DNA from 3 places in the Tessaracoccus pujii genome. Region 1 is predicted to be linked to each of the others. Evidence: riboswitches for the same ligand, from Rfam matches in the RefSeq annotation. Region 1 holds a riboswitch; each other region holds the start of a gene.

Region 1 (2,197 bases):
CAGGCGTGAGCATGAAGTCGATGAACTTCCGGGCCCCCACCTCGTTCTCGGCGCCCGCGATCACGCCCGCGTACTCGACCTGCCGGAAACAGGTCTCCAAGAGGGCCACGGTCGTGGACTCGTCGCCGGAGACGGTGAAGGCCGGCGAGGTCGCGTAGGACAGGACGAGCGGCCGGGGGCCCTTGCCGTCGGCGCCGGAGAAGTCGGTGTAGTAGGCGTCCGTCCAGCCCGAGGCGATCTTGGTGCCGTTGTCCATCAGCGAGCGCCAGTACTCCAGGTAGCCCTCGCCCTTGGCGCCGACGGTGGCGATGAGGAACGCCAACCCCGGCGACGACGACGCCGGGTTGGTGACCACCAGGAGGTCCTTGTACTCGGGCTCAGCCAGGTCGTCGAGGGTGACCGGCACGGGCAGGGCGTGGTCCTCGAACCAGGCCTTGTCCGCGTTGATGCAGACGTCGCCGTAGTCGACGGGGGTGAGATCCGGGGCCTGGAACTCCTCGGGCACCGTGGCCGCGGCCGGCGAGGTGTACGGCGCCAGGACGCCTTCGTCCGAGGCACGGGACGCGAAGGTGTTGTCGATACCGAACACCACGTCGCCGAGCGGGGAGTCCTTGGTGAGGATCAGCTGGTTGACCAGCGCGCCCGCGTCCCCCGGCGTCGTATAGGTCACGTCGTAGCCCGTCTGCTCGGCGAACGAGGCCTTCAGCTCGTCCGGCAGCGTGAACGCGTCGTGGGTGAAGACGGTGAGGGTGCTGGTCTCTGTGGGCCCGGCTGCCGAGGACGGGCCGGTGGTCGTCGTGGACTGCGGCGAGCCCGCGCAGGCGACGAGGGCGAGCGCCGCGACCGAGGCGGCAAGGGTCCTGGTGGTGGACGTCCTGGACATACGTGTCTCCTTTCGGAGGCTCGGCGAGGCCGAGGAGATTCTCACTCCCTACGCCGGTGCTAACCGGATCAGGTTGAGGGTCTGCGGCTTCCCGCACTCTCAGCGCCCCAGTGGCGCTCCCCTGTGTGTGCGCCCAGGCTATACCGTCGCGACGCCGGCGGAAGACGGGTCCGCGTCAGGTGATCTCTGCGATCCGCAGCATCGCGTCGCGAATCTGGCGCGCGCGGAGCTGTCCGATGCCCTCCACCTCGAGCAGGGAGCTCACCGGGGCCCCGGACAGCTCCTGGAGGGTGAACCGGTCCACGAGCTTGGCCACCAGAGGCGACGGCAGGCGGCCGACCATGGTGAGGAGCCTGACGCCGCGGGTGGTCAGCAGCTGTTCCATGGGCGGGTTCGAGCCGAAACCGAGGCGCTGGGCCACCAGCTGGCCGCTGAACAGTTCCTCGGTGGAGAAATTGTGCAGGCGCGCCAGGTCGAACTCCGCCGGCTCGTCGAGGTTGTGCGCGTAGTCCTCTGTCAGGAGCCCCGCGACACCGTCGAAACTCGTGGCGAGTTCAGCGTGCTGCATGGCCACCATGCGTCCCTCGACGCCGAGGACGTCGGCGTGGAACTGCATCTCGGAGGACAACCTGCGCGTGAGCTCCAGGCGGTGCACCACGTGAGTGAGGTCCCGTAGCGTCACCTGCTCGCCGATCTCGAGGGCGGTGAACTGATCCATCAGGTCACCCAGCCGCGTGACCACCCGTGCCAGGGTGGCCAGGGTCTGGTTGGCCCGGCTGATCACCTGGGGGGCGGTCTCGACGACGTGGCGCCGGCCCTCGAGGAAGAGCGAGACGGTGGACATGGAGGCCGACACCGTCACCACGGGCACACCGGAGGCCTGGGCCGTCCGGTCGGCCGAGCGGTGGCGGGTTCCGGTCTCCGCGGTGGGGAGGTCACCGGCCGGCACCAGGTGCACGCCGGCCGCGATGATGGTGGAGAGATCCGTCGACAGGATGATGGCACCGTCCAGCTTGGCGAGCTCGCGCAGTGCCTGCTCGGTGCACTCGACCCCGATCTGGAAGCCTCCCGAGCACACCTGGTGCACCTTCGCGTTGTTGCCCAGCACGATCAGGGCGCCGGTTCCCCCGAGCAGAATCCGGTCCAGGCCCGCGCGGAGCGGGGTGCCGGGCGCGAGCAGTTTCAGATAGCGACGGACCGTGGACTTGGGCAACGCACCTCCCCGTGGTGATCCGCCCAGTGTAGGGGCCGCTAGGAGCGTCCGGGGTCGTCCGAGAGCCGGGCCTTTCGGTCCGTGCGCTTGACGTTGCGGCG
Region 2 (2,197 bases), 1.3 Mb from region 1:
GAGGGCGTGCAGGGCGTCGAGCCAGGCGGTCCGGAAGCTGGCGGGGTGCTGCGCCTGGCGGGCGGCGGTGAGGCCGGCGGCGCCGAAGACGGCGTGCGCGGCGACGACGGCGTCGTGGGCGCTGTGGCCGGTGGCGCGTGCGGCGCCGAGGGCGGCCGCGACCGTCGCGCCCAGCGCGCACCCCGTCCCGATGACCAGCGGCATGAGGGGGTCCCCGCCCGTGACGCGGGTGGTGCGGCCTTCGCTGACGATCACGTCGACGGGGCCGGAGATCGCGACGACGGCTCCCGTCTGTCGCGACATCTCGCGGGCGGTCTCGACGGCGGCCTCCACCTCGTCGGTGGCGTCCACGCCGCGACCGCCGCCGCTCGCCCCGGCCAGGCCGAGGATCTCGGAGGCGTTGCCGCGGATGGCGGCGGGACGGTGGGCGAGGAGGTCGCGGGCGAGCTGGGTGCGCACGGGAAGGGCGCCCACGGCGACCGGGTCGAGGACCCAGGGGGTGCCGGCCCGGTCCGCCGCCGCGGCGGCGCGACGCATGCCCTCGTGTTGCTCGCTGAGGCCGTTGCCGACGTTGACGAGCAGCGCCGAGGCCACCGTCGCGAAGATCTCCGCCTCCTCGGGGAGGTCGATCATCGCGGGCGCGGCGCCGACGGCGAGCAGCACATTTGCAGTCACCTCGGGCACGACGGTGTTGGTCATGCAGTGCACGAGTGGTGTCGCGGTGCGTACGGCGCTGAGGATTGCGGCGACGGTGGCGGTGCCGTCGTGTGTGTGGGATCCGCCGGCGGCGGCGGCGGCGTCGATGGTGAGGCTGGGGATGGTCATGGAGGTGGCTCCCTTCGCTAGCACGACCTAGATCAGGTGTTGCGGGTGTGTTCTCAGCCCCTACCTCGGGGCACCCCGGCTGTGATCGAGCCTACCAGGGGTGGTTCACGGGCCGGAGACCCCCACCCGCGCGCGGATCGTCAGGGGTCCACGGGCGCGGAAACGATCCCCCAGTGCGGGTGTCCCCGCCTGGGTCCACGCGGGGACACGCGCACTGGGGGATCGTTCCCGCGGCCCAGGGCGCCCCACTCAGTCCGCGACGGCGGCGCGGGCCGCCACGAACGCCGCGACACTCGCGTCCAGGTCCTCCCGCGACAATCCCGCCGACATCTGGGTCCGGATCCGCGCCGCACCCCGAGGCACGACGGGGAAGGAGAACGCCCGTACGTACACTCCCCGCGCGAGCACCTCATCGGCCATCCGGGCGGCCAGGACGGCGTCGCCGAGCATCACCGGCACGATCGGGTGGTCCGACTCCGGAATCTCGAAACCCTCCTCCACCATCCGGCGGCGGAAGTAGGCCGTGTGCCCGGCCAACCGGTCCAGCAGATCCGACGACGTCTCCAGCAGGTCCAGCGCAGCGATGGTCGCGGCGGCGATCGACGGTGCCAGCGAGTTGCTGAACAGGTAGGGCCGCGACCGTTGACGCAACAGTTCCACCACCTCCCTCCGTGCGCAGGTGTAGCCGCCCGACGCCCCGCCCAGCGCCTTGCCCAGCGTGCCGGTGAGGATGTCCACCCGCTCCGTGACGCCGAACCGCTCCGGGGTACCGGCCCCCGTGGCGCCGACGAAGCCCACCGCGTGCGAGTCGTCCACCATCACCAACGCGTCGTATTCATCGGCCAGCGCGCAGATCTCGTCCAGCGGTGCGACGTAGCCGTCCATCGAGAACACGCCGTCGGTGGCGATCACCCGGTGGCGCGCCCCCCGCGACGCCTCAAGCTGCGCGCGCAGGTCCGCCATGTCGCGGTTGCGGTAGCGGTAGCGCGCGGCCTTGCTGAGGCGGACGCCGTCGATGATCGACGCGTGGTTGAGCTCGTCGGAGATGATCGCGTCCTCCGCGCCGAACAGGGTCTCGAACAGTCCACCGTTGGCGTCGAAGCACGAGGAGTAGAGGATGGTGTCCCACCCGTCGTGCCCGTTCCTCCCGCTGCGCAGGAACGCGGTCAGGCGCGCCTCCAGGTCCTGGTGCAGCGTCTGCGTGCCGCAGATGAACCGGACCGACGCCATGCCGAAGCCCCAGCGGTCGTACGCCCGTTTGGCCGCGTCGATGAGCACCTTCGAGTTCGCCAGCCCCAGGTAGTTGTTGGCGCACAGGTTGATCACCTCGCCTGACGGCGTGCCGACGTGCGCGGCCTGCGCCGTCGTCAGC
Region 3 (2,197 bases), 210 kb from region 1:
GCAGGACGGCCACGCTCACCCCCACCGGCCATCCCACCCGGAGGGGTTCGCAGTCGCGAAGGCGCCCGCCTCGTCCGGCCCGGTCAGCCGATGAGGTCATCGGTGAAGTAGTCGGCCCAGTCCGGTTCGGTGGTCAGCGGCCGGCCGTCGGGGCCGTCGAGGAGGCCGTTGTCGACGAGGAGGCGACCGTATTGCTGCCACGTGTCTTCGGTCTGGGTGCCCACGCGTCCTGCGTCGTCGGTGAGGTATTCGTCGGAGAGCATGCGCTGGCTTTCGATGACGAGATCGGTGTCGGTGAAGAAGCCGGGGTTGGCGTCGATGAGGATCTGGGCGGCCTCGTCGGGGCTGTCGGCGGCGAACTCGTAGCCGCGGACCAGGGCGGTCACGAACGCGCGTGCCTCGTCCGGGTGCTCCGAGATCCATTCTGGGCTCCCGGACACGATCACGTTGTAGGTGTCGGGGAAGCCGTAGTCGGTGTAATGGAAGTAGCGCAGCGGGTAGCCCCGGTGCTCCGCCTCGATGCCCTCCCAGGCGAGGAAGGGGACCGTGAAGTCCGCGCGGTCTGCGTAGAGGGCCTCGTAGGCGGACGTGCCCAGGGTGACCGTCTCGAAGGCCCCTGCGCCGCCGTCGGCCTGGATGACCCGTTGCATCATGAGTTCCTCGGCAGGTTCACCGAATCCGGCGTAGGTGCGTCCGTCGAGGTCGGCCGGGCGGGCGATGCCGCCGTCGGCCTTCACGGCGATGGCGGTGGCCCACTTCTGCAGCACGGCCATGACGGAGACGACCTCGGCGCCCGCGGCCTTCGCGACCGTGAAGTTGCTCTGGAAGCTGATGCCGAACTCGGCTTGGCCGGCGTCGATCAGCTGGTCGGGCAGGGACTGGTTGAACGGCAGGAGTTCCACCTCGATCCCGGTCTCGTCGAAGTAGCCGCGTTCAAGTGCCACGTACATGCCGGTGTGGTTGGTGTTGGGGGTCCAGTCGAGGGCGAAGCGCACCGCGGTGGTGTCGGCGGAGATCGCGGCACCGGCGTCGGGTCCACACCCGGCGGAACCCAGAGTGACTACGGTGATGGTGGCGAGGGCGGTCACGAATCGACGCCAAGGAGGGGGGAGCGTACGGGTGGTCACAGGACAGTTCCTCCGTCAGAATTACCTGAATCAGGTTCGCGGGTGTGTTCTCAGCCCCTCATCTGCGGGGGCACCCCGTGTCGCGGGCGAGTCTACGGGCGCCCTGTGGCTGGCCGGGGGCGGGTTCGGCGAGCCTTCGCCGTTCGGCGCTTTCCGCGAGGCTGGAAGTGCCCCCACAATCGCAACGTGAGGATCTCCCGCGGCGGTCAGGCGAAGGCTGCCGTGAAGGCATCCAGGGCAGCGTCCGAATCGCCTTTGGCGAAGGCCTCCATCGCGACCACGCCGGTGTAGCCAATGTCTCTCAGCACGCGGGCGACCGCGGCGTAGTTGAGTTCGCCTGTGCCGGGTTCGCAGCGCCCTGGGACGTCCGCGACCTGGATCTCGCCGATCCACGGCTGGCTCGCCTTGACCAGTTCAATCAGGTTCCCCTCACCGATCTGGGCGTGGTAGAGGTCCAGGTTCATTCTGAGATTCGGGGAGTTGACGGCGGACACCAGGGTTCTTGTGTCACTGGCCAGCGCGAACGGTGTACCGGGGTGGTCCACCGGAAGGTTCAGGTTCTCCAAGGTGAACACCTTGTCGTGCTTCGCACCCAGATCGGCCAGGAGGCGCAGGGTGTCGGCTGCGCGAAGCCACATGGCGGGAGTGACGACGTCGACAGGCCTGACCGGGAGACCTCCCTCGCCCAGGCCGGTGCCATGCACGTTAAGGCTCGGGCAGTTGAGCATTTTGGCTACCTCGATCGACCTCTCGGCCGTCGAGAGGAACGTCGCGATCCCGTCGTCCTCGGTGAGGTTGCCGCTGAGATACCCGGTCATGGAGACAATCGAGGCTGGGGACGCGGCGAGAGCTTCGATGTCCTTGTCCGCCCAGCCCCAGATCTCGACGAGCAGGCCACGGTCATGGATACGCCGAACCCTGTCGATGAACGGCAAGTCCAGGTAGATCATCTCGGCGCTGGCAGCCAGCCGGTATCCGGTCGTTGACCGCGCAGTCTGGTCGCTATCCGGCGAAGTGGCCTTCAAGTTCTCCGTCATTTGGTCTGTCTTCCTCGTGTCAGCACGGGCCGC

What was found. Region 1 has a riboswitch for thiamine pyrophosphate ahead of ACX1D0_RS09010 (thiamine ABC transporter substrate-binding protein). Riboswitches for the same ligand answer to the same signal wherever they lie in the genome.
Region 2: it holds a riboswitch for thiamine pyrophosphate, as region 1 does, so the genes downstream of both, thiM (hydroxyethylthiazole kinase) here and ACX1D0_RS09010 (thiamine ABC transporter substrate-binding protein) in region 1, are expected to answer to the same signal.
Region 3: it holds a riboswitch for thiamine pyrophosphate, as region 1 does, so the genes downstream of both, ACX1D0_RS10000 (ABC transporter substrate-binding protein) here and ACX1D0_RS09010 (thiamine ABC transporter substrate-binding protein) in region 1, are expected to answer to the same signal.

Annotation. Positions count from the first base shown of each region.
Region 1 is NZ_CM137012.1:1,848,637-1,850,833, reverse strand. Features, by position in the region: gene ACX1D0_RS09010 (thiamine ABC transporter substrate-binding protein) at 1-883, opposite strand, end outside; TPP riboswitch at 912-1,016, opposite strand; gene disA (DNA integrity scanning diadenylate cyclase DisA) at 1,059-2,096, opposite strand; gene ACX1D0_RS09000 (ABC1 kinase family protein) at 2,135-2,197, opposite strand, start outside.
Region 2 is NZ_CM137012.1:3,163,813-3,166,009, forward strand. Features, by position in the region: gene thiM (hydroxyethylthiazole kinase) at 1-825, opposite strand, end outside; TPP riboswitch at 818-913, opposite strand; gene kbl (glycine C-acetyltransferase) at 1,075-2,197, opposite strand, start outside.
Region 3 is NZ_CM137012.1:2,053,922-2,056,118, reverse strand. Features, by position in the region: gene ACX1D0_RS10005 (ABC transporter permease) at 1-19, opposite strand, end outside; gene ACX1D0_RS10000 (ABC transporter substrate-binding protein) at 84-1,088, opposite strand; TPP riboswitch at 1,117-1,215, opposite strand; gene ACX1D0_RS09995 (TIM barrel protein) at 1,334-2,164, opposite strand.